DNA from 2 places in the Sphingomonas morindae genome. Region 1 is predicted to be linked to the other one. Evidence: riboswitches for the same ligand, from Rfam matches in the RefSeq annotation. Region 1 holds a riboswitch; the other holds the start of a gene.
The links. Region 1 has a riboswitch for cobalamin ahead of cobW (cobalamin biosynthesis protein CobW). Riboswitches for the same ligand answer to the same signal wherever they lie in the genome.

Region 1 (15,460 bases):
GCCGGGCGGCGGCCAGCGCGAAGCTGGACGGGCCGGGATGCGCGATCCATTCGCCCGGATCGAGCATGCGGACGACGCGCGATCCGGCGCCGAACCAGAAGGGATCGCCCGAGGCGAGCATCGCCACCCGCCGGCCCCGCCGCGCGCGGAGCAGCGCCAGGCCATCGGCGAAGGGCACCGGCCAGGCGAGGCGCTCGCCCGCCGCCACGGGGCCGAGCAGCGCGAGATGGCGCGGCGCGCCGATCACCGTTTCGGCCGCCGCCAGCGCCGCGCGGCTTGCGGCGGACAGGCCATCCGGTCCATCCTCGCCGATACCGATGATCGTCAGCCAGGGATCCGCCTCAGCCATGCCGCGCTGCCTCGTGCTGGGCGGCACCGGCGAAGCCAGCGCGCTCGCCGCCGCGCTCGCCGCGCGCGGCATCGCGGCGGTGCTGAGCTATGCCGGCCGCACCGCCGCGCCGCGCGCCCAGCCGGTGCCGGTGCGGATCGGCGGCTTCGGCGGCGCGGACGGGCTCGCGGCCTATCTCCGCGCCGAGCGCATCAGCCATGTGGTGGACGCCACCCATGCCTTCGCCGCGCAGATCAGCGCGCATGCCGTCACGGCGGCGGCGGCGGCCGGCGTGCCGCTGCTCGCGCTCACCCGCCCCGCCTGGCGGCCGCAGCCGGGGGATCGCTGGCGCGCGGTCGCCGATATCGCCGCCGCGGTGGCGGCGCTGGCGGGCGCGCAACGCCGCGTGATGCTGGCGCTCGGCCGCATGCATGTCGCCGCCTTCGCCGCCCAGCCCCAGCATTTTTACCTGCTGCGCTTCATCGAGCCCGCGCCGCTGCCGCCGCCGCTGCCCGATCACACCCTCTTGGTGGCGCGCGGCCCCTTCACCGCCGAAAGCGAGGCGGCGCTGATGCGCGCCCACGGCATCGATCTGGTCGTCGCCAAGAACGCCGGCGGCGACGGCGCCATCGCCAAGCTCGAGGCGGCGCGCGCGCTCGGCCTGCCGGTGCTGATGATCGACCGCCCCGTCCTGCCGCCGCGCGCGGAGGTGGAGACGGTGGCGGCGGTGCTGCGCTGGCTCGATCATGCGGCCGACCGCGGCGTGTAGAGCAGCGCGCCACGCGGGCGCGGCACGAGCCGGGTGCGGCTGCTGCCGATCAGCACCAGCGTCCGCATGTCGGCCATCGCGCCCCGGGCTTCTGCCAGAGCCACGATCTCGAGCCGCTCCTCGGCGCTGTAGAGCGCGCGCGCGAACAGCACCGGCCGCGCGCCGCCGACCGCGCCGCGCAGCAGATCGAACGCCCGGTCGAGCGTGTCCGGCCGCGCGCGCGAGCGCGGATTGTAGAGCGCGATCGCGAAATCCGCCTCGGCCGCCAGCGCCAGCCGCCGCGCCAGCAGCGGCCAGGGCTTGAGATTGTCGGACAGATTGATCGCGCAGAAATCATGGCCCAGCGGCGCGCCCGCGCGCGCGCTGGCGGCGAGCATGGCGGTGATTCCGGGCAGGATGCGCAGATCCAGCGCCGCCCATTCCGGTGGTCCGGTCTCGATCGCCTCGCACACCGCGGCGGCCATGGCGAACACGCCGGGATCGCCCGAGCAGACCAGCACCGCGCGCGCGCCCGCCGCCGCCAGCGCCAAGCCGTGGCGGGCGCGCGCCAGCTCCTCGCGATTGTCGCTGGGGTGGATAGCGAGCCCGGGCCGCGCCGCCACCCGCGCGACATAGGGGCCATAGCCGAGCAGATCGCTCGCCTCGGCAAGCGTCTCCCGCACCTCCGGCGTGATCAGCGCCGCATCGCCCGGGCCGAGCCCAGCCACCGCCAGCCAGCCGCTCATGGCCGCCGCCCCTGGCCATGGATGAGCGCGATCGAGAAATAGGGCGCGCGCGCCGCCGCCTCGGCGATCGGCACGATGCGCTCGCCCGCCATCGCGGCATATTCCACCAGATAGGCCGCGCGTTCGCGCCCGGCGGCGGCGATCGCGCGGCGCAGCTTGGGCAGATGCCGGCCGATCTTCATCACCACCAGCGCGTCGGTATCGCGGATGCGGCGAGTAAGCTCGGGCTCGGGCAGCGTCGCCATCGCGACGGTCAGCACATCGTCGCCCCAGGTGATCGGCGTGCCGGTCGCGGTCCAGGCGCCCGACATGCCGGTGATGCCGGGCACCACCCGCACCGCCGCGCGCGGCGCCAGCCGGGTATAGAGATGCATGAAGGAGCCGTAGAAAAAGGGATCGCCCTCGCACAGCACCACCACCTCCTCGCCCGCCGCCGCGAGCGCGGCGAGATGATCGGCATGGCAGGCGTAGAAGGCGGCGAGGCGCGCGCGATAATCGGGATGGTCGGGCGGCAGCTCGGTGGTGAGCGGATAGTCCATCGCATGCTCCACCGCATCCGCGCGGAGCAGCCCCTCGACGATGCGCCGCGCATGGCCGGGGCGGCCGCGCTTTCGGAAAAAGGCGATGTGGCGCGTGGCGCGCACCAGCCGATCGGCCCGCACGCTCATCAGGTCGGGCGCGCCGGGGCCGAGGCCGACGCCATGGATCGTGCCCGCGCTCATTCGGCGCGGCTCGCGAGCGCGTTGAGCGCGGCGGCGGCGATCGCGCTGCCGCCCAGCCGCCCTTCCACGATCGCGCAGGGCACCGGCGCGGCCGCCCACAAGGCCGCCTTGGATTCCGCCGCGCCGACGAACCCCACCGGGCACCCGAGGATCGCCGCCGGACGCGGGCAGTCCGGCGCCTCCAGCATCTCGAGCAGCTGGAAGAGCGCGGTCGGCGCATTGCCGATCGCCACCACCGCGCCTTCGAGATGGGGCCGCCACAGCGTCACCGCCGCCGCCGAGCGGGTGGTGCCGAGCCGCGCCGCCAGCGCCGCCAGGCCCGGCGCGTCGAGCAGGCAGAGGGCGGCATTGTCCGCCGGCAGCCGGGCGCGGGTGATGCCCTCGCGCACCATGCGCGCGTCGCACAGGATCGGCGCGCCCGCCGCCAGCGCATCGCGCGCCGCCCGCGCGAAACCGGGCGAGAAGCGGATGTGCGGCGCCAGCGCCACCATGCCGGCGGCGTGGATCATTCGCACCGCCACCGGCTCCTCCTCGGCGTCGAACCGGGCCAGCGCCGCCTCGGCGCGGATGATGGCGAAGCTCTGGCGGTAGATGGCGGCGCCATCGATTTCATAGTGGTGCGGCACGTGCGGCTCCGAAGGCGGCGATCAGCGCGGCGGCATCGAGGCCGCGACGCGCGGGGGGATCGCCGGCGCGCGCGGCGCGGGCGAGATCGAAGGCACCGGCGCGGCCGGTGAGCATGATGTCCGCCGGCGCCGGCCGCGCGCAGCCCTTGGCGCAGCCCGAAACATGGAGGCTGCCCGGCACAAGCGGCGCCAGTGCCTCGGCCAGCGCGCGGGTGGCGACGCTCGCCTGCGGACAGGCGGGCGCGCCGACACAGGCATCCACCGCCCGCGCCGCCGCGCTGTCGGCCGCCGGATCGGCCGTCGCGCCCTCCAGAAGCAGCGCGCGCCAGGGGGTGACCCGCACCGCCCGCGCGCCGCGCGCGATGATCAGCGCCGCGAGATCGCGCGCCGCGATCCGCCCGAAGGCGAGCGCGTGCACCGCGCCGAGGCGGTGCGCGCCGGGCGTGAGCGGCGGCCGGGGGGGCGCCGGCCGGAGCGTGCCGGTCGCCCAGCGCGGCAGCGGCGCGGCGTGACGCGCCATCCGCCCCGCCGCCGCGCCGCCACTGGCGAGAAACCACGCGATCAGGGCGGCGACCGCATCGGGCGCCTCGTCCTCGCCGATCGCCACGCCCGTCGCGCGCCCGTCCGCGCGCAGCATCAAGCCGCCGTCCGCCGCGCGCTCGAGGCGGAGATCGGCGGGCGTGTCGGCCAGGATCGGCCCGCGCCCGGCATCGATGGCGAGGCTGAACTTGGCGGGCAGCGGCGGCAGCGCGGCGAGCCGGGGCCGCAGCGCCCGCGCCAGCCTGTGGCTGCGATCGCCGCGCCGCCAATCGGGCGCGACCATCAGCGCCGGACCGGCGGGCGCGCAGTCGAGCGCGGCGAGCGTCGCCGCGAGCGACGGCCAGCCCGACGCGCCGATGCCGCGCAGCTGCAGCCCGGCCCGGTTGGTGCAGTCGATCGCGCCGCTGCCATGATGCGCGGCGGCGGCGCACAGCGCCAGCGCGGCGGCGCGATCGAGCCGGCCGAGCGGCGGTCGCGCCCGGGCGAGCAGCCCGTCGCCCGCCGCCATCGGCCGCGCGGCATCGGGGCACCAGCCATGGATGATCGGCGCCGTCATGCCGGATCCGCCAGCGCGGCGACGAGGGCGTTGCTCCGGCTCCGCCACAGGCCGGCGGCATGGAGCGCGGCGAAGCGCGCCTCGAGCGCGGCCAGCGCCTCGGGATTGGCGGAGGCCATGAACGCGCGCACCGCGGGCGTGCCGAGCGTCGCCGCATAGTAGAGGTCGAACAGCTCGGGCGGGACGCAGGCGGCGAGATGCGCATAGGCGCCGAGATGATCGAGCACGGCCGCCAGCTCGGCGGCGCCGCGAAAGCCGTGGCGCATCATGCCCGCGATCCAGCCCGGATGCGCCGCGCGCGTGCGGACGATGCGCGCCAGCTCCTCGGCCAGGCTTCGCGCGCGCGGCCGGGCGGGATCGCGGCTGTCGAGATGGTAGAGCGGCGCCGCGCGCCCCAGCAGGCGCTGCGCGGCGGCGAAGCCGGCCTGGTGCGCGGCATGATCCATGCCGGCCAGGCTGTCGCTCTCGGGCAGATCATGGACATGGAGAAAGGCCTGCGTCGCCGCCACGCGCCGCGCCAGGCCGGCGGGATCGGCGCGGTCGCCCGCGTCGAGCGCGGTGGCCGAGGCGGCGAGCCACGCTTTCCCCGCCGCCTCGCGCGCGTCCGCGTCATAGCGGGTGGCGAGCGCGCCCAGATCCACGCCGTAGCGCCCGGGCGCCGGCCCGAAGACGCGCGGTTCCACGGTGGCGCCGGCGAAGGGATTCTGGTCGGTCGGCTCGTCGCGCGCGGCGAGCAGGCGGGTGGCCTGGCCGAACAGCGCGCAGAGCCCCGGAAAGGCATCGCGGAACAGGCCCGAGACGCGCAACGTCACGTCGATCCGCGGCCGGTCGAGCATCGCCAGCGGGAGGATCTCGATCCCGGTCACCCGCGCCGAACCATGATCCCAGATCGGCGCTACCCCGAGCAGGTGGAGCGCCATGGCGAAATCCTCCCCCGCGGTGCGCATCGTCGCCGAACCCCAGAGATCGACCAGCACGGCGCGCGGATAGTCGCCCTCGTCCTGCAGATGCCGGCGCAGCAGCTCGTCCGCGAGCGCCACGCCCTGATCATGCGCATCGCGCGAGGGCAGCGCGCGCGGATCGAGGCTGTAGAGATTGCGCCCGGTGGGCAGCACATCGGCGCGTCCGCGATGGGGCGATCCCGCCGGGCCGGGCGCCACGCGCCGGCCCGACAGGCCGGCGGCCAGCCCGGCGCGCTCGGCCTCGCCCTGCGGCCCGCGCCCGAACAGATGCAGCCCGTCCGGAAACTGGCTGTCCTTCATGTCGCAGACAAAGGCGTCGATCCGCGCCAGCGCCGCGTCGGGCGTGGAAGAGGCGCCGAGCCGCAGCAGCGCGCCGAGACCGAGCGCCTCCGCCTCCTCGACAATGGCGGTGGCGAGCCGGGCGCGGCGCGGCGGATCCAGCCCGTCCGCCCCGCCATATTCGTCCAGCAGCGTTTCGAGCCGGCCGGTGCCGACCCCGCCGCCGCTCGTCGCCAGCGGCGGCGGGGCGTGACCGATCGTCACCGCCCCCAGCCTCCGCTTGGCCTGGGCCGCCTCGCCGGGATCGTTGACGATGAAGGGATAGAGGATCGGCAGCGCCCCGGCGAGCGCGTCCGGCCAGCAGGCGCCCGAGAGCGCCACCGCCTTGCCCGGCAGCCATTCGAGCGTGCCATGCGCGCCGAGATGGATCAGCGCGTCCGGCGCGCGCGTGCGCAGCCACAGATAGAAGGCGATATAGGCGTGGCGCGGGCAGCGGCCGAGATCGTGATAGGAGTCGCTCCGTCCCTCCGGCGTCGCGCGCTCGGGCTGGAGCGCGATCAGCGCGGCGCCCGCCTCGATCGCGGCGAAGTGGAAGGCGCCGCCCGCCACCGCCGCGTCCGCCTCGGGCGGCCCCCAGGCCGCCGCGACCGCCTCGACCAAAGCCGCCGGCAACGTGGCGAGCGCCGCGCGATAGGCATGGAGCGGCCAGGCGATCCGCGCCGCGGCGAGCCGCGCCGCGATGTCCGCCGCATCGCTGGCGGGAACTGCCATGCCCTCCGCCCGCCAGTCGGCGAGCAGCGCCGCCGCCGAGCCCAGCGCGTCCAGCCCCACCGCATGCGCGATCTGGTCCGGTCGGCCCGGATAGGTGGAGAGGATCAGCGCCACCCGCCGCGCCGCCGGCGTCACGCCGCGCAGCCGCGCCCAGGCGGCCGCGCGATCGGCGATCGCCGCCACCCGCTCCGGCTCGGGGGCGTGGCGTGGCGGCGCCTGCTCCGGCCCGGCGGCGCCCGCCGCCGCCTGCTTGAAGCTCGCCACGCCGGCGAAGAGCCGCCCGTCCAGTTCGGGCAGCACCACATGCATGGCGAGATCGGCCGGCGACAGGCCGCGCGGCGCCGCCGCCCAGGCCGCGCGATCCGACGTCGCCAGGGCGATCTGGAGCACCGGCGCATCGCTGCCGTCGAGCGGGGTCGCGCCATCGTCACCGCGCGCCGAGAAGGCGGTGAGATTGAGGATCACGTCCGGCGCGAGGGCCTCCGCCCAGCGCGCAAGCCAGGCCGACGCCGCCTCGGCCTTGAGCGAGGGCAGGAACAGCGCCAGCACCGCGAAACCGCGCGCCGCCAGCGCGGCGTGGAGCGCCGCCACCGGCGCGACATCCTCCGCCACCAGATAGGCGCGATAGAAGAGCAGCAGCGCGCGCGGGCGTGGTGCAGTGAGCGCGAAGGCGGCGGGGCAATCGGCGGCGCCGTCGGGCCGCCATCCGCCCACTGGCGGGATCGGCCTGTCCGCGTGCGTTGCCGGAGCGAAGGCCGGCAGCGCGAGCCCGCCCGCCTCCGCCAGCAGCGCGAGGGCGGCGCGCGCCGATGCGGCCCCGCCCGTCTCGCAGCAGCGCCGCAGCCGCGCGACCTGCGCGGGGGAGAGGGTGGAGCAGGCCTCGAGCGCGGCATCGGTGCGCCCGTCGCCGGCCAGCACCGCCAGCGCGATGCCCCGCGCGCGCGCCAGCCGGACGATTTCGTCCAGGCCATAGCGCCAATAGGCCCGCCCTCCGATCAGCCGCACCAGAATCGCGCGCGCGGTGCCCAGCGTCTCCTCGACATAGGTGTCCACCGACAGCGGATGGCCGAGCAGCGCGAGCGGGGCGAGGCTGAGCCGGGGCAGCGGCGCCTCGCCCGCCGCTTCGGCGAGCGCGCGCCAGCCCGCCGCGAAACCCGCCAGCTCGCTGTCCGAAAAGGAGAGGATGGCGAGATCGGCCGGGCCATGGCCGAGCGCGCGCGGCGCCGCGCCCGTCTCGAGCCCATGGCTCTCGCGGAAGACGAGATGCATCAGCCGGCCAGCGCCGCGCGCACCGCCTCGGGCTCGAGCCGCCCGCGCTCGGCGATCACCACCAGCCGCGTCTCGCGCGGCTCGTCGGGGCGCCAGCGCCGATCATAACCGGTGCGCACCCGCGTGCCGACCGCCTGCACCAGGAGCCGCATCGGCTTGCCGAGCACCGCCGCATGGCCCTTGACGCGCAGCACGTCGTGCGCGGCGGCGAGCGTCGCGATCCGCGCCGCCAGCCCGTCCGCGCTGTCCACCACATCGAGGTGGACGACGAGGCTCTCGAAATCGTCATGCTCGTGATCCTCGGCGCCGTCATGATGCGACGGGCGCTGGGCGAGATCATCCTCGGCAGCCGCTCCGAGCCCGAGCACCAGCGCCGGATCGATCGCCCCCTCGACCAGCTCGATCACGGGCAGCGGCCGTGGCGCTTCGGCGGCGATCACCGCGCGCGCCGCCGCCACCCCGGCCGGACCGGCGAGATCGGGCTTGGTGAGCAGCACCAGATCGGCGCAGGCGAGCTGATCGCCGAACAGCTCCTCGAGCGGAGTCTCATGGTCGATCCCGGCATCGGCCGCGCGCTGCGCCGCCACCGCCGCGGGATCGGGCGCGAACCGGCCCGCCGCTACCGCCTCGCCATCGGCCAGCGCCAGCACGCCGTCGACCGTCACGCGCGAGCGGATCGCCGGCCAGTCGAACGCCTTGAGCAGCGGCTTGGGCAGCGCCAGGCCCGAAGTCTCGATCAGGATATGGTCGGGGCGCGGCGAGAGCGCGAGCAGCGCCTCCATGGTCGGCACGAAATCGTCCGCGACGGTGCAGCAGATGCAGCCATTGGCCAGCTCGACGATCCGGTCGGCCGGGCAATCGGGCACGGCGCAGCCCTGGAGAATGTCGCCATCCACGCCCAGGCTGCCGAATTCGTTGACGATCACCGCCAGGCGGCGGCCCGAGCTGCGGCGCAGCAGCGCCGCGATCAGCGTCGTCTTGCCCGCCCCGAGAAAGCCGGTGACGATGGTGACGGGAATTTTGGCGAGATCGGTCATGCAGGCTCCGCATCGCGCCGACGAGGCACGACCGGGGGCATGAGGTCGGCACGCGACGACGGGCGGGCGCGATAGAGCACCCGTGCCGCGCACCGATGCGGCCCCGGCCGCATGGCTTCGTCGCTCAGACGGAGAACCGTGCCGTGACCATCCCCTGGATCAAGGCAAGAGCGACCGGTGCGCTGGCAGGTCTCCTGGCTCGCGGGTCAAAGCTTGCGGTCCGGCCTTCCCGGGCCGTGCCGAAGCACCGCCCAGTGGCCGCCCCCTGGATCAACCGGGGGCCAGGCCCGCTCGCTCGCCGCTTACAGTTGCAGGGACAGCCGCGGATTTGGGCGCCCAAGCGCCCGCACCGCATTCCCTTTCAAGCCCTTCCGGGCACCGGCGCGATCGTCGGGGCGTGGCGTGGCCATGCCCCGACGCCGCTCTTAGCCGCTTGGCCGCAGGCTGGCAATCAGGCCGGGACGGGCGCCGCCTCGGGGATGAGCCGGTCGTGACGCAGCGCGTCCCACAAGGCGCCGGGGATCGGCGCCGCCATCAGCCGCGCATTGTCCCGCACCTTGTCCGCGCGCTTGGCGCCGGGGATGATCGCCGCGACCACCGGATGGGCGGCGCAGAATTGCAGCGCCGCCGCGCGGATATCGACGCCATGCGCCGCGCACAGCGCGGCGATCCGGTCGCGCCGGGCGATCATCTCGGCGGGCGCGTCCTGATATTCATAGGTGCGGCCGCCCGCGAGCAGACCCGAATTATAGGGGCCGCCGACCACGACATGCACGCCGCGTTCGGCGCAGAAGGGAAAGAGGCGATCGAGCGCGGGCTGGTTGAGCAGGCTGTAGCGGCCGGCGAGCAGAAACACGTCCGGATCGGCGCGTTCGAGCGCGCGGATACAGGGTTCGACGCGGTTCACGCCCAGCCCCCAGCCCTTGATGACGCCCTGCTCGCGCAGCGCCGCGAGCGCGCGGAAGCCGCCCTCCACCGCCGTGTCGAACGCCTCTTCCCAGGCGTCGCCGAGATGGTCTTCGGCGAGATCGTGGACATAGGCGATATCGATGCTGGCGAGGCCGAGCCGCTGCAGGCTGTCCTCGATCGAACGCATCACGCCGTCATAGCTATAGTCCACCTCCACGCGGAAGGGCAGGCCATCGACAAAGGGCGGGTTGTCGGGCCGCGCCGGATCGGGCCGCAGCAGCCGGCCGACCTTGGTGGAGAGCACGAACTCGTCCCGCGGGCGATCGCGCAGCGCGGCGCCGAAGCGATGTTCGGAGAGGCCGCTGCCATAATGGGGCGCGGTATCGAAATAGCGGACCCCGCTCTCCCACGCCGCGTCGATCGCGGCGGCGGCGTTGGCCTCGTCGACCGGCTCGAACATGTTGCCGAGCGGCGCGCCGCCGAAACCGAGCGGACCGGGAGGGGCGAAATGGGCCATGGCGATGTCCTTCGTGCGGCGCTGATCCCCCGCACAACCCGGCGCCGCCCCGCCCCGTTCCCGCCCCTCGCCCGCGCGGCGACGGAGCGTGCGCTCAGCCCGCCGGCACCAGCCGCCGCAGCGCGCCGAGCGCGGTGACGACTTCGGTCGAGGCATTGGCATAGGGCGTGCCGTTGCCGAGCGCCGCCTCCGCCTCGGCGAAGCGTCCGGCGTTGATCAGCGCCGCCACCGCGCCCGCCTCGCGATGGAAGGCGCGATGCCTGTCTCGCGCCTGGCGGAAGGCGGGGCTGGCGCCGAAGCGCTGCGCGCCCTCGCCATAGAGCCATCGGCCGATCAGGCAGCAATCGTCGCGGCCGATCACCGCCGCGTCGAGCCGCTCCTTGCGGTAGATGGCGGTGCGGAACCGCACCTTCCACTGCGAATGGCTGTGCGCCACCTCTTCGAAATCCATCTGCGCCTCCGCTCTTCGGGCGCAGCATCGCCGCCAAAGCCTGTCGATCGCGTAACGTGCGCTATCCGGAGCATTACCTGCACGGCCGGTGGCGGCCGGCGAACCCCGCACCGGCCCCGGCCGTTATGCCCGGTGCAGCAGGAGAACCGGGATGCGCGTCGAAACGGTTGTAATCACAGGAGCTTCGGCCGGAGTGGGCCGCGCGGTGGCGCGCCGCTTCGCCCGCGACAAGGCACGGATCGCGCTGATCGCACGCGGCCGGGACGGGCTTGAGGCGACCGCGCGCGAGATCGAGGCCGCCGGCGGCGTGGCGCTGGTGCTGCCCTGCGACGTGGCGGACGGCGCGGCGGTGGAGGCGGCGGCGGCGCGCGCCGAGGCCGAGCTCGGCCCGATCGACATCTGGATCAACGTCGCCTTCGCCGGCATCCTCGCGCCCTTCACGGATATCGATCCGGCCGATTATGCTCGCGCCACCGATGTCACCTATATGGGCCAGGTCCATGGCGTGCGCGCGGCGCTGAAGCACATGTTGCCGCGCGATCGCGGCCATATCGTGCTCACCGGATCGGCGCTCGCCTATCGCGGGATCCCGCTGCAGACCGCCTATTGCGCCGCCAAGCACGCGATCCAGGGCTTCCAGGATTCGCTGCGCGCCGAGCTGTTTCACGCCAAGAGCCGCGTCCATGTCGCCATGGTCCAGCTGCCCGGCGTCAACACGCCGCAATTCGACTGGATCAAGACGGACATGCCGCGCCGGCCGCGCCCCGCTAGCCCGCCCTACCAGCCGGAAATCGCCGCCGAGGCGATCCATTATGCCGCGCATCACCGCCGCAAGCAGATCCTGGTGGGGGCGCCCACGGTGATGGCGATCTGGGGCGATCGGCTCGCCTCCTCGCTGCTCGATCGCTATCTGGGCGCCACCGGCATCGCCGGCCAGCAGGACAAGGCGCGCGTGGTGCCCGATCGGCAGGACAATCTCTGGCGGCCGGTGCCGGGCGATCATGGCGCGCATGGCCGGTTCGATCGCGAGGCGCGGCGGCACAGCCCGCAGCTCTGGCTCACCACCCATCGCGGCGTCGCGGCGACAGCGGCGGCGGCGCTGGCCGGGGCCGGGCTGGCGCTGCTCGCGCGGCGGCGGTCGGCCGCATGAGCGGCGATCTGCCGACGATCGAGACGGACATCCCCGCAAGGCTCGACCGGCTGCCCTGGAGCCGCTTCCATCTGCTGGTGATCGTCGCGCTCGGCGTCACCTGGGTGCTGGACGGGCTCGAGGTGACGATCGTCGGTGCGATCGGGCCGCTGCTGCAACGGCCCGAAACGCTCGGCCTCGGCACCGCGCAGGTCGGGCTGATGGCGTCGCTCTACGTGGCCGGCGCGGTGATCGGCGCGCTCGGCTTTGGCTGGCTGACCGATCGCGTCGGCCGCCGCCCCGTCTTCTACGCGACGCTGCTCCTGTACCTGGCCGGGGTGCTGGCCAGCGCCTGCGCCTGGGGGCCGGCGAGCTTCGGCCTGTTCCGGCTCGTCACCGGGCTCGGCATCGGCGGCGAATATGCCGCGATCAATTCCGCGATCGACGAGCTGATCCCGGCGCGGCTGCGCGGGCGGATCGATCTGCTGGTCAATGGCAGCTTCTGGCTCGGCGCGGCGCTGGGCGCGGCGGCCACGCCGCTGCTGCTCGATCCCACGCGCCTCCCGCTCGATCTCGGCTGGCGGCTGGGCTTCGGCATTGGCGGCGCGCTCGGCCTGTCGATCCTCGTTCTGCGGCGCTATGTGCCCGAAAGCCCGCGCTGGCTGCTCACCCATGGCCGCGCCGACGAGGCCGAGACGATCGTCGCCGGCATCGAACGCCGCGTCGCCCAAGCCACCGGCCAGCCGCTCGCCCGCGCCGAGGGCCGGCTGCGGGTGCGGCCGCGCCGCCGCTTCGGCTTCCGCCCGATCTTCGCCGCCATGTTGGGCACCCACCGCGCGCGCAGCCTGCTCGCGCTGGTGCTGATGATCGCGCAGGCCTTTCTGTTCAACGCGGTTTTCTTCACCTATGGGCTGGTGCTGACCCGCTTCTACGGCATCGCGGACCAGCGCATCGGCCTCTATCTGCTGCCGCTCGCGCTCGGCAATTTCCTCGGCCCGCTGCTGCTCGGCCCGTTCTTCGATCGGATCGGCCGGCGCCGCATGATCGCGGGCACCTTCCTCGTCTCGGCGCTGCTGCTCGCCGCCACCGCCGCGCTGTTCGCCACCGGCGCGCTGTCCGCGATCAGCCAGACGGCGGCGTGGATCGCGATCTTCTTCTTCGCCTCGGCGGCGGCCAGCTCGGCCTATCTGACCGCGAGCGAGATCTTCCCGCTCGAGACGCGGGCGCTGGCGATCGCCGTCTTCTACGCGCTCGGCACGCTGATCGGTGGCAGCACCGCGCCCTGGCTGTTCGGCCGGCTGATCGCGACCGGCGCGGCGACCCCGCTGGCGTTGGGCTATGGCGGCGCGGCGCTGCTGCTGCTCGTCGCCGCCTTCACCGAATGGCGGCTGGGCATCGATGCCGAGAACAAGGCGCTGGAGGATATCGCCGCGCCGCTGTCGGCGGCGTGAGGCTCAGCCGCCCTCCGCCTCCTCCAGCTCGGCGAGCAGCGACGCCACCCGCGCCAGCCGCGCCGCGGGATCCGCGATCGCCTCGGCGAGCAGCAGCCGGCCCTTGCTGGCGCTGAGCGCGGGCGCGGCCAGCGTCACGCCGGGCCGCGGCGTCAGCGCGATCGCGGCCGGGCCGGCGTCGATCCGCTGAATGCCCAGCGCGCGCGCCGCGAGGCGAAGCCGCGCCAGGCCGAGCAGCGCCACCGCCTCGGGCGGCGGCGGACCGAAACGGTCCTCCAGCTCCGCCTCGAACCCGTCGAGCGCGGCCGCCGTCTCGATCCGCGCCAGCCGGGCGTAGAGCGAGACGCGCAGATCCGCCTCGGGCACCCAGGCCTCGGGGAAACAGCCTTCGGTCTCGACCATCAGCTCCGGCGTCCAGCGATCGACCGGCTCGCCGCGCGCGGCGCGCAGCGCGCCGGCCAGAAGATGCTGGTAGAGATCGATGCCGATCAGCTTCATATGGCCGGCCTGCTCCTCGCCGATCAGATCGCCCGCGCCCCGCATGTCGAGATCGCGCGCGCTGATCGCGAAACCGGCGCCGAGCCGGTCGAGCGCCTCCAGCGTGCGCAGCCGCTTGACCGTGGCGGGCGCCACCCGTCCCTCGGCCTCGGTCAGCAGCAGCACCTGGCCTCTTCTTCCGCCCCGCCCCACCCGGCCGCGCAGCTGGTGCAGCTGCGCCAGCCCGAAGCGATCGGCGCGCCAGATCAGCATGGTGTTGGCGCGCGGCACGTCCAGCCCGGCCTCGATGATGTTGGTGGCGAGCAGCACATCGCCCTCGCCCGCCGCGAAGCCGACCATCGCCTCGTCGATCGCCGCCGCCGGCATCTTGCCATGCGCCTGCACGAGCGAAAGCTCGGGCACCAGCTTGGCGAGTTCGGCCGCGAGCGGCGCGAGATCCGCGATGCGCGGCACGACGACGAAGCTCTGGCCGCCGCGCGCCGCCTCGCGCAGCAGCGCCGCGCGCGCCAGCGCGGGGGTGAAGGCGGCAAGCGTGGTGCGCACCGGCTGGCGGCGCGCGGGGGGCGTGGCGATTACCGACAGCTGGCGCAGCCCGACCAGCGCGCCCTGCAGCGTGCGCGGGATCGGCGTCGCGGTGAGCGTCAGGACATGGCCCGCGCCGAGCTGGCGAAGCCGCTCCTTGTCGGCCGCGCCGAAGCGCTGCTCCTCATCCACGATCACCAGCGCCGGCCGGTCATAGGCGATGCCCTTGGCCGCGACCGCGCCCGTGCCGACGACGATCCGGATCTCGCCCGATTGCAGCCCGGCGCGCACCGCGCGGCGCTCGGCCGGGCTGGACAGGCGCGACAGCCCCTCCACGCGCAGGCCGAGCGGCGCGAAGCGCGTCCGGAACGTCTCCAGATGCTGGCGCACCAGTACCGTGGTGGGCGCGGCCACCGCCACCTGCCAGCCGGCGAGCGCCGCCATCGCCGCCGCGCGCAGCGCCACTTCCGTCTTGCCGAAGCCGACATCGCCCACCACCAGCCGATCCATCGGCCGGCCGCTGGCCAGATCATGGCGCACCGCCTCGATAGCGCGGCTCTGGTCCGGCGTCTCGCTAAAGGCGAAGCCGCTGGCAAAGCGCTCATACTCGGCGCTGTCCGGCGCCAGCACCGGCGCGGTCTCGGCGGCGCGCGCCTCGGCCCGCGCGATCAGGTGCCGCGCCGTCTCGCCGATCGCCTGATCGATCGCGCCGCGTCGCTTGCGCCAGCTCGCCCCATCCAGCGTGTCCAGCGTCACCGCCTCGGCATCGCCGCCATAGCGCCACAGCCGATCCGCCTCGGCGACGGGCACGAGGCGCCGATTGTCGCCGGCGTGGCGCAGCGCGATCGCATCACCCGCGCCGTCGGGCAGCGGCACCACGCCGTCGAGCAGCGCGACGCCGTGATCCTCGTGCACCACCACATCGCCCAGCGCCATCTCGCCGGGATCGGCGAGCGCGAGCGCGTCGAGGCCGATCGCCGCCTCGCCGCGCCGCGCGCGGCTGCCGAGCAGATCGGCGGCGGCGATGGCGAGCACCCCGTCGAGGCGGAAGCCGCGCTCGGCGGGAAGCGGCAGCGCGCAAAAGGCCGCCGGCGGCGCCGCCGCGATCTGCGCCCAACCCTCGGCCTCCGCCGGCGCCTCGCCCAGGCTCGCCTCCAGCCGGCGGCGCAGGAAGCGCAGGTCGCGCGGATGGCCGAGCAGCGCCAGCCTCAGCCCCTCCGCGCGCGCGCCCCGCACCATGGCCTTGAAGGCGCGCAGCGGCGCCTTGGCCTCGACGAAGCGCGGCGGCGGATCGCCCGGCACCGGCAGCGGCACCACCTCGCGGTCTGCCCGCAGGGCCTGCCAGGCCGGCTCGTCCAGCATGGCGGCGAGCGCGCGCCGATTGCTCCGGCGCGCGCCA
Region 2 (15,460 bases), 1.5 Mb from region 1:
CGCCGAGCGCGGCGATGCCGCGTCCGATCAGGCTCGCGCCGCCCAGGCCCAGCGCGCCGCCCCAGCCCGCCGGCAGCACCAGCGAGGTCTGATCGTGGAACAGGGCGGCGGCGGTGCCGGCCAGCGCCATCGCCACCAGCGTCAGCAGCAGCGCGCGGCCCCAGCGCCCCGAATCGCGGCCGCGCATCAGCCGCAGCCCAGGCACCAGCATGATCGGGATCAGCGCCAGCGCCGCCGGCCCGAACAGCGTCAGCGCGGCATCGGCGGCGAGCGCGCCGGGCGTGCCGATCCAGTTGGTGATCGGCCCGCCGGCGGCGGTGTTGATCGCCGGATCGGTGCGCGCATAGCTGGCGAGCGCCGCCGCGAAGAGCAGCGCCAGGCCGATGATGGTGGCGCCCAGCGCCGCCGCGCCGCCGCGCGCCGCCGCCGCCCCGGCCCGCTCCCGCCATGCCGGCGTCTTGCCTGCCATGCTCGTCGCCATGCCCGTCCCGTCCGCTCTTGCTGCCCGTCTCGCCTCGGTCGTGCCCTAAATGTTCCTACAGTTCAACCGCGCCTCGGGCGAGCCGAAGGTGGCGGCGGCGGGTTCGAGGCGCTAAGGCGACGGCGGATCTACGAAAGGCGAATGCGGTGGAAGCGCGAAGCGACGTCATCATCCTGGGAGCCGGGCTGGTCGGCTGCGCCCTGGCGGTGGCGCTGGCGCACAACGGGATCAGCAGCGCGCTGGTCGATCCCGCCCCGCTCGACGCGGTCCGCGATCTCCGCGCCGATGGCCGCGCCACCGCGGTCGCCAGCAGCTCGTGGCGGCTGATGGAGGCGATCGGCGTCGCCCCCCGGCTGCTGCCCCACGCCAATCCGATCGAGCGCATCGAGGTGGGCGAGCAGGGCGTCCGCAACCTGCTCGCCTTCCAGCCCGATCTCGAGAATGACGGGCCGCTCGGCCAGATGGTCGAGAACCGGATCATGCGCGTCGCGCTGCGCGAGGCCGCCGCCGAGGCCGAGGGCGTCACCCTCTTCACCCCCGCCCGCCCCGTCGCGGTGGAGCGGGATGCGGCGGGGGTGCGCGTCACGCTCGATACCGGCCAGCACCTGTCGGGCGCGCTGCTGATCGGCGCCGAGGGCCGCGCCTCGCCGACGCGCGAGCAGGCGGGCATTCCGGTGGCGCGCTGGCGCTACGATCATCGCGGCATGATCGGCATGCTCGATCACGAGCAGCACCACCGCAACACGGCGCACGAGCTTTTCTATCCCGCCGGCCCCTTCGCGCTGCTGCCGATGCGCGGCGGCCATCGGTCGGCGCTCGTCTGGACGGTGGAGGAGCGCGATGCCGATGCCCTTCTCTCGCTCAGCCCGCGCGCCTTCGTCGCCGAGGCCGAGAAGCGGCTGGACGGGCTGCTCGGCCGCATCACCCTCGCCTCCCCGCTCTCGAGCTACCCGCTCGGCTATCACCGCACCGCGCAGCTCACGGCGGAGCGGCTGGCGCTGGTCGGCGATGCCGGCCACGGCATCCACCCGATCGCGGGCCAGGGCGTCAATCTCGGCTTCCGCGATGTCGCGGCGCTGGCGGAGGTGCTGGTGGAGGGCGCACGGCTCGGGCTCGATCTCGGCGATGCCACGCTGCTCGCCCGCTATGATCGCTGGCGCGGGCTGGACAGCTTCATGGTCGCCGCCGCCACCGACGGCTTTGTGCGCCTGTTCGGCATCGGCGGATCGGCGGCCAGCCGCGTGCGCCGCCTCGGCGTCCGCATGGTCGAGCGGATCTCGCCGCTCAAGGATTTCTTCATGGCCGAGGCGCGCGGCGAAACCGGCGCGCTCCCCCGGCTGCTACAGGGCCAGCCGCTCTAGGCGGGGCGCGGGGCCGGATCGCTCCGGTCCCGCGCGCGTCCCTCAGCAATTATTGCCCGACCGCTCGATCGCCCGGCCCGCCAGCGCGCCCGCGCCGCCGCCCAGCACCGTGCCCAGCGTGCGGTCGCCATAGCCCGCCAGGCCATTGCCAAGCAGGCCGCCCGCGATCGCGCCGATCACCGCGCCGGTCGTGCCATCGCGGTGGCAGCGATAGCGATAGTCGGACCGGCGATAATAGCCGCCACCCCGGTCATAGCCGCCGCGCGCATAATAGCCGCGATCATAGGCGCCGCGCCCGTCATAGGCGCGCCGGTCATAGCCACGATCGCCGTAATAGCCCTGGTCATAGCCATAGCCGCCCCAGCCGGGCTGCGCGATCGCCGCCGCGGGAACCGCCGCCGCCGCGACGCTGGCCGCCAGCGCCATGCCCATCATGATCTTGCGTGCCATCGTCCTGATCCTTTCCGCGACCTCTCTTGGTCGATGGTCCGGGTCTAGCGGAGTCGGGCTGAGGCCGGGCTGAATGGCCCGTGCAACGGCCGTTCATGTCGGCGCCGCCGCGATCAGCGGCCCACCTCGTCCGGATGCCGCGCCTTCCACAGCATCGCCGCATGAATCCGCCGCGCGACGCTCGGATGATCGTAGAAGAGCATCTCCTCGATCGGATTGGGCGTCGCCGCGCGATAGGCGATCGTCTTGACCAGCGCGCGCGAGAGGCCGTCGGGCTCGTGCGCCACCCGGAGTGAGAAGCGATCCGCGTCGCTTTCCTGGGTGCGCGTCCAGCCGTTCATCAGCGGCGTCGCGATCAGCCCCAGCGTCAGCGCCACCATCACCAGCACCGGCAGCCCGGCGGGATCGGCGATGCCGCCCAGCCCGCGCGCGCCCAGCAGCCGGGCGGCGGGCGCGAACAGCCGGTCGGTGCCCCAGAGCAGCGCGACCGCGATCAGGCTCATCACCAGCGCGCCGATCAGCGCGTGATAATGGCGGTAATGCCCCATCTCATGGCCCACCACGCCGCGCACCTCGGCGAGGTCGGCGCCCTGCTTGGTCATGGTGTCGCTCATCGCCACGCGCGCGGTGCCGAACAGGCCGGAGACATTGGCGGTGTAGCGCTCGGACTGTTTGGACCCGTCATAGACGAGGATCTTGTCCGAAGGCACGCCGGCGCGCTGCGCCAGCGCCACGATCGCGTCGCGCGTCGGTCCCGGCGGCGCGGGCCGGTAGCGGTTGAACAGGGGCTCGATGGCGACCGGCCCGATCACCAGCAGCACCACCACCATCGCGGCCACGACCAGGCCCGACCAGGCCCACCAGCGGCGCGGGGTGCGGCGCATCAGCGCGTAGACGGCGATGGCCACCAGGCTCAGCACCAGCGCCGAGATCGCGGTCGAGAGCAGCGCATCGCCCAGCCAGCCGCCAAAGCCCTGCGTGCTCAGCCCATAGGCGCGTTCGCGCGCCCATTGCGCATAGACGGCCCAGGGCAGGGTCAGCGCGAAGGCCGCTAGATAATAGACCAGCGCCACCAGCCAGGCGGCGCGATTGGGCCGCGCCGCGAAGCGGGTGCGCAGCCGCGCGAGCATGCCGCTCTTCAGGATCAGCCAGGCGGCGAGCATGTCCGCCGCCCAGTTCCACAAGATCAGCCATTCGCTGCCGCGTGTATAGGCGAGCGCCTTGGCATGGGCGGCGGCCGGCAGCGTCGCCAGATAGGCGGCTGTGGCGGCATCGGGATCAAAGGCGGTCACACCACGCAACTCCTCGCAAAGCGAAGAGCATAGCAGCGAAGCCGGGCGCGCCTAGCCGGCGCCGGCGCCGGGCGGGCGGGGCTAAGCTAAGCGGGGTCGGAGCGCGGCGGCAGCGGCCGCGCCGCCTCCACCAGCAGCACGGGCACGCCCGCCACGATCGGATAGGCGAGGCCCGCGGCGTCCGAGATCAGCAGTCCGGCGGCGGGCTCGTGGCGGAGCGGCGTGCGCGTCACGGGGCAGACCAGCACCGCCAGCAGCGCGGGATCGAAGCCGCCGCTCATTGCAGCGTGCCGCCTTCCTCATTGTCGCCCAGGCGGAAGAAGCGGAGCAGCTGGGCGACAAGCTCGGCGCGCTCCGCCAGCCCGGACGCCTCGAGCAGCGCCTGCTTGGTCGCGACATCGAAGGGGGCGACCTGCGCCACCGCGCTCACCAGCGATTCATCGTCCAGCCGGCTCACCGCGTCCCAGTCGATCACATAGCCGCGCTGCTCGGCGAAGCGCCGCGCCTCGCGCTCGATATCGGCGCGCAGCATCATCGCCAGCGTGCCGGCGTCGCCGGCATCGGCGGCGAAGCTGTCGGTATCGGCCTCGATCTGGCGGAAGGGCGTGGCGACATCGAGTTCGCGGAGCATGCGGAAGCGGGTGCGCCCCTCGAGGATCAGGTTGAAGCGGCCATCCTCCAGCGCCTGCACGTCGATGATGTGGCCGACACAGCCGACCTCGAACAGCGGCGGCCGCGCGCCCTCGCCGCGCGGCTGGATCATGCCGATGCGGCGGTCGCGCGCCATCGCGTCGCTGACGAGCGCGCGGTAGCGCGGCTCGAAAATGTGCAGCGGCAGGTGCGCGCGCGGAAAGAGCAGCGCGCCCGCCAGCGGGAAGATCGAGAGCCGGACCACCGGGCGCGCCGCTGCGGGTCAGGTGAAGAGGATCGCGGAGAGCCGGCGGCGCTGCGCCGACACCCAGGGATCCTCCAGCCCCACCGCCGCGAACAGGGTGAGCAGCTTGTCCTTGGCGGCGCCCTCGTTCCAGCCGCGATCGGCGGCGATGATGGCGAGCAGCGCATCGGCCGCGCCGTCGCGATCGCCCGCCGCCATCAGCGCCTGGGCGAGATCGAAGCGGCGGCCGAGATCCTCGGGCGCGGCATCGGCGGCGGCGCGCAGCTGCGCGATATCGCCCGCCGGACCGGCCTCGCGGGCAAGCGCCAGCGCCGCGCGCAGCTGCGCCAGCGCGGGATCCTTGGCCTTGGCCTCGGGCAGCGCGTCAATCGCCGCCTCGGCCTCGTCGACCCGGCCGAGCGCCAGCAGCGCGCGTCCGCGCGCGGCGACGGCGGCGGCGTCCTCGGGTGCCATCTCGGCGACCTGATCGAGAATGCCGAGCGCGCGCTCGGCATCGCCGGCGGCGAGCACCTCCTCGGCCATGGCGATGTAATCGGCCACTTCGGCGGCGAGATCGGCGCCCTCGCTTTGGATCGGCAATTGGGCGAGCAGCTGGTCGAGGATCCGGGTCAGCTGCCCCTCGGTCCGCGCCTGGCTGAGATCGGCGACGGGCTGGCCCTGGAACAGCGCATAGACCGTCGGGATCGACTGGACGCGGAACTGGGCCGCGATGAACTTGTCCTTGTCGACATCGATCTTGACCAGCTTCACGCCGCGATCGGCATAGGCCGCGCACACTTTCTCGATCACCGGACCGAGCTGTTTGCACGGGCCGCACCATTCGGCCCAGAAGTCGACGATGACGAGCTGGGTCATCGAGGGTTCCACCACGTCGCGCTTGAAGGCGTCCACCGCCGCCCGATCCGCCGCGCTCATCCCCAGGGTCGCCACTGTCATCCTCCGTCTGTTCGGCGGCCCTTATGTGGGCGCGCCGGGCCGCCTGCCAAGCCTTGCGTTTTTTCCTTCGAATCCTCTTGCGGTGCGAAAGGGTGCGGGCTAAGAGCGCCACCTCACCGCGGGGCAGCGCCTCGCGGCGGGCGCCAGAGCGGGCGTAGCTCAGGGGTAGAGCACAACCTTGCCAAGGTTGGGGTCGAGGGTTCGAATCCCTTCGCCCGCTCCAGTTTCCACATCCTCGCATCATCGCGGCCGATCCCGGCATCCGGGCCGGGCCGGTGCGCACGCGCTCAGCCGGGCTCCGCGTCGGGCCCCAGCAGCCGCGCCGTCCAATCCTCCACCCGTCCCGTCTCCAGCCGATAGGCGATGAGGCGGTGCCAGGGAGCGGGAAGATCGGGCACGGCCTGCAGCGCGCGCAGCGTGTCCCGGTCGTGCGGGGTGATGTAGAGCAGGCGCACCAGCCGCGCGATCGTCCAGTCGGGATCGCGGCGATCCACCCGCTCCAGCCGATCTTCGGGCGCGACCAGCCCCGGCTCCAGCACGCGATAATACCAGCCGGTGCGGCCGCAGGCCTGCACGCGACGCGCCATGTCGGGCTGGGCGAAGCGGCGGTTCAGCTTCCAGCAGGGCTGGCGCGCCTGGCTCACCTCGATCAGCGCGCCACCCAGGCGGAAGCGATCGCCCAGGGCCATGTCCGTCTCGACCAGCCCGCGCGTGGCGAGATTTTCGCCAAAGCCGCCCGCCCCGGCCAGCGCCGGCCGATCGCCGATCTCGTCGCGCCAGGCGGCGTAATGGTCGAGCGGATAGTGGTGGAGCGCCTTGTCCGCGCCGCCATGGTGGCGGCCATCGGCCTGCGCGTCGCCCTCCAGTCCCGCGGCGGAGAGCCAGAGCGGGCGCTCCACCGGCCGCTTGTCGATCGCGCTGGTCTGCCCGTCGCCGCCGAGCGGCCGCACCGCGCCCACCAGCAGCGCCGAGAGCGCCCAGCTCATGCCGGCAGCGCCGCGAGCCATTCGGCGAGCATCGCGTCGCCCGCCACGCGCAGCCCCGCGCCGTGGCGCGCCGCCTCGGCACGCAGCCGGCGCGGATCGATCCCGGCCGCCGCCAGCTCCGCCGCATGGCCGATCAGCCAGCGCTCGAAGGCGGCGCCGCACAGGATTTCCGGATGGAATTGCAGCCCCAATATCGCCGGGCCGAGCGCGAAGGCCTGGTTCGCGCAGGCGGGCGTCGCGGCCAGCCGCACGGCGCCTTCGGGGATGGCGAACATGTCGCCATGCCAATGCAGCATCGGCGTCTCGGCCAGGTGCCGCAACGGCGAGGCGCGGCCGGCGGGCGTGAGATCGAGCGGCGCGAAGCCGATCTCCTTGGCGCCCATGGGCGCCACCTCCGCACCCAGCGCGGCGGCGATCAGCTGCGCCCCCAGGCAGAGGCCGAGCAGCGGGCGCCGCGCCGCCAGCCGCGGCCGCAGCGCCGCCAGCACCTCGTCCAGCACCGGATAGGCGTCCGCCTCATAGACGCCGATCGGACCGCCCAGCACGATCACCAGCGCCGGCGCCAGCGGATCGGGGAGCAGCGGCCCGTCGCCGCCAACATCCCGGTAGCGCACCGCATAGCCCGCGGTCGCCAGCACCGGCGCGAAGCCGCCAAGATCCTCGAAGCCGAGAAAGCGCAGCGCCAGCGCCTCTCCGCGCGGCGCGTCGCCGCCTGTCGATCCGCTCATCCCCGCTCCACCCGGCTGTCTGGGGGACGATCCTAGCCCAAGCGCCGGCCCGGCCGCCACGGCCTAGTGGCGCGTGGCGCCGATGCCGAGCGGCGGGGCGGCGAGCCGCAGCGCGACGCGCAGCGGCCCCGCGCCGGCGGCGGCGGAGAGGCGCGCCGGATCGGCGAGCAGGGTGAGCAGCAGCGCCGCATCGTCCCAGCGGCCGGGGCGGCGCCGCTCGTCCAGCGTCCGGCCGAGCCAGGCCTCGGCGAGATCGAACAGGCTGTCCAGCAGCGGGGTGAGCATCTCGCAGCCGATCGGCGCGAGCAGGCCGAAGAGGCGCGGCTGGTGCGGCTGGCCCGCCTCGCGCGCCTCGCGGCGGCAGCGCAGCCCGGCGGTGATGAGCGCGGTGGCATCGGCCACGGGCGGCGGCGGCGCGGGGGACGGGGCCATGCGACTCTCCTCTCGCGGCCATTTTAGGGCCGCCGCAACCGGCCCTCAATATTCCGCATGGTCGAAGCTAGAGCGCGGTGGCGGGGTCGAGCCGCAGCAGCCGCCCGGCCACCACCAGAAAGGCGCGGTCGGCGCGCGCCGCCACCGCCTGGTTGAGCCGGCCGGCGGCGTCGCGGAAGTCGCGCCCGAGCCGGTGCGCGGGCACGATCCCGAGGCCGACCTCGTTGCTGACCAGATAGACGGGCGGCTCCGCCGCGCCCAGCGCCGCCAGCAGCGCGGCTTCGGCGGCGGCGAGATCATGCCCGGCGAGCAGGATGTTGGTGAGCCAGAGCGTGAGGCAATCGACCAGCACCGCGCCGCCCCGCGCGGCGTGCAGCGCCTCGGGCAGCGCGATCGGGCAGGCCAAAGTCTGCCAGCGCGGCCCGCGCCGCGCGCGGTGGTGCGCGATCCGCGCCGCCATCTCGTCGTCGCCCGCCTCGGCGGTGGCGCAATAGAGGAGCGGGCCGTCATGCCGCTCGGCCGCCTGTTCGGCGAGGCGGCTCTTGCCCGAGCGGGCGCCGCCCAGCAGCAGCGTGATCGTCCCCATCTTGTCTGCCATCCCATACGGCCCTAGAGGCGGCCGCGCGACAGGTTCCCAGAGATGGGATTGAAAGGGAAGCCGGAAGCGCCCCGCAGGGGTGGCCAGCCGGCGCTGCCCCCGCAACTGTACCCGGCGAGCCTCGCCCATTCTGGCCACTGGATCCTTGATCCGGGAAGGCCGGGCGCGGTGGAGACCCGGAAGCCAGGAGACCTGCCCGTCGCGGTTGTCCTTCGCGCGGACGGGGTGTGCCGGGCGATCGAGGGATGCTCCTCGCGTGACGACGGTCCTTGGGCGTGCGCCCGGCGGCCGGTCTGCCGGCTGCCGGATGCGGCGCCCGCAACGCGGGGGAATATCTTGGTGAAATTTATCGGTTTGTCGTCCGGCGTGGCGATGGTCGCGGCGGCGTTCGGCGGCATGGCCGCGCCCGCGCTCGGCCAGAGCGCGCAGTCGGGCGCCGCGCTCGGCGAGGCTGCGGCCGCGGGCGGCGACATCCTCGTCACCGCCGGCCGCGCGCTGCAGCCGCGCGCGCAGACGGGCCAGGCGGTGACGGTGCTCGACACGGAGGAGATCACCACCCGCCAATCGGTGCTCGTCGCCGATCTGCTGCGCCAGACGCCGGGCGTGGAGGTCACGCGCAATGGCGGCGTGGGCACGACCAGCGCAGTGACGATCCGCGGCGCCGAGAGCGACCAGACCGTGGCGCTGATCGACGGCATCAAGCTCAACGATCCCTCCGCGCCCGGCGGCGGCTTCGACTTCGGCGGCCTGCTCGTCGGCAATATCGCGCGCATCGAGATCGTCCGCGGCGCCCAGTCGGTGCTGTGGGGCAATCAGGCGATCGGCGGCGTCATCAACCTCATCACCCGCCAGCCCGGCGAGACGCTGAGCATCAACGCCCGCGCCGAGGGCGGCAGCTACGGCACCGGCCAGATCTTCGCCAATGTCTCGGGCCGCCAGGGCCCCGTCGCCGCCAGCCTGGGCGCCGGCTTCTACCGGACCGACGGCATCTCCGCCTTCGCCGGCGGCCGCGAGCCAGATGGCTATCGCAACCATTCGGCCAACGGCAATGTCACCGTCACCCTCAGCCCCACGCTGAGCATCGATCTGCGCGGCTTCTACGCCGATGGCCGCACCGATATCGATGGCTTCCCGCCACCGGACTATGTCTTCGCCGATACGCGCGAGCGCAGCTGGCAGCGCCAGTGGATCGGCTATGGCGGCGTCAACCTCGCACTGTTCGACGGCCGGCTGCGCAACCGGCTGGGCTTCGCGCGGACCGACACGCGGCGCCACAATCGCGATCCCGACAGCGTGCCCGACGAGACCTTCCGCGCCCATGGCCGGACCAGCCGGATCGACTATCAGGGCGTGCTCGACATCCGCACCGGCGTGCAGGCGACGTTCGGCGCCGAGCGCGAGGTGAGCCGCTTCACCTCCGCCAGCGGCGGCCCCGCCATCGCCGGGCGGACGCGGCTGTTCAGCGGCTATGGCCAGCTCGCGCTCACCCCGCTTTCGGGGCTCACCCTCACCGGCGGCGTGCGGCATGACGATCACAACCGGTTCGGCGGCGCCACCACCGGATCGGCCAGCGCGGCGTGGAGCCCCAATGGCGGCGCGACGGTGCTGCGCGGCAGCTATTCCGAAGGCTTCAAGGCGCCGACGCCCTATCAGCTGGGTAGCGAATACGGCAATGTGGCGCTCCGCCCCGAACGCTCGCGCGGCTGGGACGGCGGCATCGAGCAGCGCGCGCTCGGCGGCGCGGCGGTGGCGAGCGCCACCTGGTTCCACCGGCTTTCGCGCGATCTCATCACCTTCGTCTCGTGCGACACGCCCTTGACCGGGATCTGCGCCGATCGCCCGTTCGGCACCTATGACAATGTCGCGCGGGCGCGGGCGCAGGGCGTGGAGCTGGCGCTGGCGCTCACCCCGGTCGAGGCGTTCACGCTGCGCTGGAGCTATACCTATCTCGATGCGCGCGACCGCACGCCCGGCGCCGGCTTCGGCCGGCGGCTGGCGCGGCGGCCGAGCAACACGGGCGCGCTCAATGCCGATTATCGCTGGCGCTTCGGCCTGGCGCTGGGCGCCACGCTGACCATGGCCGGCGCGAGCTTCGACGATGCCGCCAACAGCCGCCGGCTCAAGGGCTACAGCCTTGTCGATCTGCGCGCCGCCTATCCGCTCGGCCGGCATGTCGAGCTATATGGCCGGATCGAGAATCTGTTCGACGCGCGCTATCAGACGGTCTTCCAATACGGCCAGGCCGGCCGCGCCGCCTATGGCGGCGTGCGGCTGCGCTACTGAGCCGATGGGCGCGGCCGATCTCGCGCCCTTTCTCGCCCATGGCGGGCGGGTGGCGGCCGCGCGCGCGCATTTTGGCGGCGCGGACTGGCTCGATCTCTCCACCGGCATCGCGCCCTGGCCCTATCCGGTGCGGCCGGAGGATTTTGCGGCCGAGGCCGCGCGCCTGCCCGATCCGGAGGCGCTCGCCGCGCTCGAGGCCGAGGCCGCCACGCGCTTCGGCCTCGGCCCGGAGGCGGAGGCGGAGGTGGTGGCGGTGCCCGGCACCGATCTCGCGCTGCGGCTGCTGCCCCCGCTGCTGCCGGGCCGCGCGCCCGCGTTGCTCTGGCCGGGCTATGCGGGGCATCGCGCCGCCTGGCCCGATGCCGTTCGGCTGACGGCGCTGGCCTGGAGGGCGGCGGGCGGCGCGCATGATCTGCTGATCTGCGCCAGCCCCTCCAATCCGGGCGGCGAGCGGCTCGATCCCGGCGCGGCGGCGCGGCTGTGCGCCTCGAGCCATCTCATGATCGATCATGCCTATGCCGACGCGCCGGGCGAGGGGCTGGACGCGCTCGCCGGCCCGCGGCTCACGGTGCTGCGCTCCTTCGGCAAGATGTTCGGCCTGCCCGGGCTGCGGCTGGGCTTCGTGCTGATCGATCCGCCGCGCGCGGCGCGGCTGCGCCATCTCCTCGGCGATTGGCCGATCGCGACGCCGACGCTCGCCATCGCCGACAGAGCCTATCGCGACCAGGCCTGGCAGGCGGCGCAGCGGGACCGCATCGCCACCGCCGGCGCCGCGCTCGACCGGCTGCTCGATCGGCTCGGCCTCGCGCACCGTCCGTCGCCGCCGCTGTTCCGCTGCCTCGAGCAGGTGGATGGCGCGGCGCTGTTCCGCCATCTCGCCGGCCATGCCATTCTCACCCGGCCCTTCGCCGCGCGGGCCGACTGGCTGCGGCTGGGCCTGCCCGGCGACGCGGCCGCGCTGGCCCGGCTCGCCGCCGCCCTGGAGGAGTATCGAAGATGAGCGAAACGCCCGAGGATCATGCCCGCCACAATGCCCGCATGAAGCGCATGGCCGAGGCGCGCGCGCGCATGCAGGCGCGCCGCACGCTCGAGCGGGGGCTGCTGATCGTCCATACGGGCAACGGCAAGGGCAAGTCCTCCTCGGCCTTCGGCATGGCGATCCGCAGCCTCGGCTGGGGCATGAAGGTGGCGATCCTGCAATATGTGAAGGGCAAGTGGGAGACGGGGGAGCGCAGCTTCTTCGAGGCCTATCCCGATCTGCTGCGCTTCGAGGTGATGGGCGAGGGCTTCACCTGGGATACGCAGGACCGCGCCCGCGACATCGCCGCCGCCCGCGCCGCCTGGGAAAGGTCCAAGGCGATGATCCTCGATCCCGAGATCGATTTCGTGATCCTGGACGAGCTGAACATCGTGCTGCGTGACGATACGCTGCCCTATGAGGAGGTGCTCGCCTTTCTGCGCGATCGGCCGCTCACCAAGCATATCTGCATCACCGGGCGCGGCGCGCGGCCGGAGCTGCTCGCGCTCGCCGATCTCGTCACCGAGTTCGGCGAGGTCAAACATCCCTATCAGGCCGGCTTCAAGGCGCAGAAGGGCGTGGAATATTGAGCTGGACGGCGGCCCTGATGCTGGCTCTGGCGGCGCCGGCCGCGCCGCCCGCCGCCGGGCCGCGGCTGCTCTCGATCAACCCCTGCATCGATGCCGTGCTGCGCCAGGTCGCCGATCCGCGGCAGATCGTCGCGATCAGCCATTATTCGCAGCAAGCGCGATCCAGCTCGGTGCCGCTCGCCTGGGCGCGGCGCTTCCCCGCCACCGGCGGCACCGCCGAGGAAGTGGTTGCGCGCGCGCCCGATCTGGTGCTGGCGGGCGGCCATGTCGCGCCGGCGACGATCGCCGCCCTGGCGCGGCTGCATATCGCGGTGCGCCAGTTCCCCGTGCCCGACACGGTGGAGGAGAGCGCCGCGCAGGTGCGCGCGATCGCGGCGGCGAGCGGCCATGCCGCGCGTGGCGCCGCGCTCGCCGCGCGCATCCTCCTGGCGGCGCGGCCGGTGCCGGGCCCGCGCGTGCCGGCGCTGATCTGGCAGGGCGGGGGGCTGGTGCCGGGCGCGGGCACGCTGCCGGACGCGCTGCTGGCGCGCGCCGGCTTCCGCAATCTCAGCCGCAGCTATGGCCTCAAGCAATGGGACGTGCTGCCGCTCGAATATCTGGTGGCGCGGCCGCCGCGCGTGCTGCTGTCGGTGGGCGCGGCGGAGGCGGGGGGCGATCGGCTGGCCGGGCATCCGGCGCTGCGGCGGCTCGGCCGGCGCATCACCATCGCTCCCTATCCGGCGCGGCTGATCAATTGCGGCGGCCCCACCATCATCGATGCGATGGCGCGGCTGCGCGCGATCCGCGCGGCGGTGACGGCGCGGTGAGCCACGCGCCGCTCCTGCTGGCGATGCTGATCGGCGAGGCGCTGCTCGGCTATCCGCGCCGCTGGTGGCATCCGGTGATGGGCGCGGGCGCGCTGCTCGCCGCCGGCGAGGCGCGGCTCAATCGCGGCGCGCCCGCGCGGCGCCGCCTCGCCGGCGTGGCGTTGCTGGCGCTGCTGCTCGGCCTCGCCATCGCGATCGGGGTCGGGCTGGAACGCGCGCTGCGGCCGCACGCGGCGGCGGCGGTGCTGCTCGTGCCGATCGGCATGACCGGCCTCGCCCAGCGCAGCCTGCACGATCATGTCGCCGCCGTGCTGCGGCCGCTCCGCGCGGGCGATCTCTCCGCCGCGCGCACGGCGGTGGCGATGATCGTGGGGCGCGATGTCGCGGCGCTGGACGAGGCGGGGATCGCCACCGCCGCGATCGAGAGCCTCGCCGAAAGCTTCGGCGACGGGGTGGTGACGCCGGCCTGCTGGTATCTGGTCGCCGGCCTGCCCGGGCTGATGGCGGCCAAGCTCGTCAACACCGCCGATTCGATGCTCGGCCACCGCACGCCCCGGCTCGCCGCGTTCGGCTGGGCCTCGGCGCGCGCCGATGATGGCCTCAACCTGCTTCCCGCCCGCCTCGCCGGCGCGCTGCTCTGCCTGGCGGGCGGCGGCGGCTGGCGGACGATGGCGCGCGACGCGGGCCGTCACGCCTCGCCCAATAGCGGCTGGCCCGAGGCGGCGATGGCGGGCGCGCTCGCCCGGCGGCTCGGCGGCCCCGTCAACTATGATGGCGTGCCGTCGGCGCGCGCGGTGCTGGGGCAGGGGCCGGCGCCCGACGCGGCCGATCTCGCGCGCGCGCTGCGCCTCTATCGCCGCGCCTGTGGCGCGCTGTGGTTGCTGGTGGGAGGCGTGGCATGGCTGGCCTGATGATCCAGGGCACGGGATCGGATGTCGGCAAGTCGGTGCTCGTCGCCGGCCTGTGCCGCGCGCTGCACCGGCGCGGGCTGCGGGTGCTGCCGTTCAAGCCGCAGAACATGTCCAACAATGCCGCCGTCACCGCGGAGGGCGGCGAGATCGGCCGCGCCCAGGCCTTGCAGGCCTTCGCCGCCGGGGTGGCGCCCAGCATCGACATGAATCCGGTGCTGCTCAAGCCGCAGAGCGATATGGGCGCGCAGCTGGTGGTGGAAGGGCGCGTGCGCGGCACCTGGTGCGCGCGGGATTTCCGCGCCGGGCGCGCGGCGCTGCTCGATACCGTGTGCGCCGCCTATCGGCGGCTCGCCGCCCGCGCCGATATCGTGCTGGTGGAGGGCGCGGGCAGCCCGGCGGAGATCAATCTGCGCGCGGGCGACATCGCGAATATGGGCTTTGCCCGCGCGGCCGGGGTGCCGGTGCTGCTCGCCGGCGATATCGATCGCGGCGGGGTGATCGCGGCGCTGGTCGGCACGCGCGCGGTGCTCGATCCCGCCGACGCGGCCATGGTGCGCGGCTTCCTCATCACCAAATTTCGCGGCGATCCGGCGCTGTTCGAGCAAGGCTATGACGCGATCGCGGCGGCCACCGGCTGGCGCGGCTATGGCATCGTGCCCTGGCTGGCGGAGGCGGCGCGGCTGCCGGCCGAGGATGCGGTGTCGCTCGCCACGATGGGCGGCGCGGGCGCCGGCCCGCTGATCGCGGTGCCGATGCTGCCGCGCATCGCCAATTTCGACGATCTCGACGCGCTCGCGCAGGAGCCGCGGGTGCGGCTGCGCATGATCCCGCGCGGCACCCCGCTGCCGGGGGATGCGGCGCTCGTCATCCTGCCCGGCAGCAAGGCGACCATCGCCGATCTCGCGGTGGTGCGGGACGAGGGCTGGGACATTGATCTCGCCGGCCATGTGCGGCGCGGCGGCCATGTGCTGGGGCTGTGCGGCGGCTATCAGATGCTCGGCCGCAGCATCGCCGATCCGGACGGGATCGAGGGGCCGCCCGGCGAGGCCGCCGGGCTCGGTCTCCTGCCCATTACCACCCGTCTCGCGCCGGCCAAGCGGGTGCGCCGCGCCGAGGGCGTGCATGTGGCGGGCGGCGCGCCTTTCGTCGGCTACGAGATTCATGCCGGCGTCACCGAGCGCGATCCCGGCACGCCGCCGCTGCTGCGCTTCGCCGATGGCGAGGAGGATGGCGCGGTGGCGGCGGGCGGGCGGATCGCCGGCTGCTATGTGCACGGGCTGTTCGACGCCAAGGCGGCGCGCGCGCACTGGCTCGAGAAGATCGGCGCCGCCAGCGACGGCCGCGAGCGCGGCGACACGCTGGACGCGGCGCTCGACGCCATCGCCGTGCGGCTCGAGGCCGCGCTGGATATCGACGCGCTGATCGCGCTCGCCAAGGAGGCCGCATGATGGACGAAGCGAGGATCTGGGCGCATCTGGACGGGCTCGCCAAGCCGCGCCGAAGCCTGGGCCGGCTCGAGCGGCTGGCGGTGGATCTGGCGCGCAGCCAGGGCCGGCTCGATCCCGTCACGCAGCCGCGGCGGCTGGTGCTGTTCGCGGGCGATCATGGCTGCGTCGTGGATGGCTGCTCGGCCTGGCCGCAAGCGGTGACGGGGCTGATGGTGGCGGCGATCTGCGCCGGCCGCGCCACCAGC

Region 2: linked by a shared signal. The riboswitch ahead of LHA26_RS07660 (TonB-dependent receptor plug domain-containing protein) and the one ahead of cobW (cobalamin biosynthesis protein CobW) in region 1 are both predicted to bind cobalamin.

Annotation. Positions count from the first base shown of each region.
Region 1 covers NZ_CP084930.1:3,040,569-3,056,028, reverse strand. Annotated here, with positions in the region: gene cbiE (precorrin-6y C5,15-methyltransferase (decarboxylating) subunit CbiE) at 1-349, opposite strand, end outside; gene LHA26_RS14845 (cobalt-precorrin-6A reductase) at 348-1,097, shown strand; gene cobJ (precorrin-3B C(17)-methyltransferase) at 1,073-1,822, opposite strand; gene cobI (precorrin-2 C(20)-methyltransferase) at 1,819-2,544, opposite strand; gene LHA26_RS14830 (precorrin-8X methylmutase) at 2,541-3,170, opposite strand; gene LHA26_RS14825 (ferredoxin-like domain-containing protein) at 3,154-4,266, opposite strand; gene cobN (cobaltochelatase subunit CobN) at 4,263-7,547, opposite strand; gene cobW (cobalamin biosynthesis protein CobW) at 7,547-8,584, opposite strand; cobalamin riboswitch at 8,752-8,982, opposite strand; gene LHA26_RS14810 (aldo/keto reductase) at 9,036-10,010, opposite strand; gene LHA26_RS14805 (CZB domain-containing protein) at 10,105-10,461, opposite strand; gene LHA26_RS14800 (SDR family oxidoreductase) at 10,613-11,611, shown strand; gene LHA26_RS14795 (MFS transporter) at 11,608-13,041, shown strand; gene LHA26_RS14790 (TRCF domain-containing protein) at 13,045-15,460, opposite strand, start outside.
Region 2 covers NZ_CP084930.1:1,556,971-1,572,430, forward strand. Annotated here, with positions in the region: gene LHA26_RS07600 (FtsK/SpoIIIE family DNA translocase) at 1-469, opposite strand, end outside; gene LHA26_RS07605 (UbiH/UbiF/VisC/COQ6 family ubiquinone biosynthesis hydroxylase) at 628-1,842, shown strand; gene LHA26_RS07610 (glycine zipper 2TM domain-containing protein) at 1,885-2,292, opposite strand; gene LHA26_RS07615 (M48 family metalloprotease) at 2,406-3,584, opposite strand; gene LHA26_RS07620 (Trm112 family protein) at 3,671-3,865, opposite strand; gene LHA26_RS07625 (LON peptidase substrate-binding domain-containing protein) at 3,862-4,479, opposite strand; gene LHA26_RS07630 (tetratricopeptide repeat protein) at 4,498-5,409, opposite strand; tRNA gene LHA26_RS07635 (tRNA-Gly) at 5,564-5,638, shown strand; gene LHA26_RS07640 (MOSC domain-containing protein) at 5,703-6,401, opposite strand; gene LHA26_RS07645 (glutamine amidotransferase) at 6,398-7,129, opposite strand; gene LHA26_RS07650 (hypothetical protein) at 7,193-7,561, opposite strand; gene cobU (bifunctional adenosylcobinamide kinase/adenosylcobinamide-phosphate guanylyltransferase) at 7,629-8,147, opposite strand; cobalamin riboswitch at 8,173-8,373, shown strand; gene LHA26_RS07660 (TonB-dependent receptor plug domain-containing protein) at 8,499-10,442, shown strand; gene LHA26_RS07665 (aminotransferase class I/II-fold pyridoxal phosphate-dependent enzyme) at 10,447-11,442, shown strand; gene cobO (cob(I)yrinic acid a,c-diamide adenosyltransferase) at 11,439-12,050, shown strand; gene LHA26_RS07675 (ABC transporter substrate-binding protein) at 12,068-12,856, shown strand; gene LHA26_RS07680 (cobalamin biosynthesis protein CobD/CbiB) at 12,853-13,767, shown strand; gene LHA26_RS07685 (cobyric acid synthase) at 13,755-15,215, shown strand; gene cobT (nicotinate-nucleotide--dimethylbenzimidazole phosphoribosyltransferase) at 15,212-15,460, shown strand, end outside.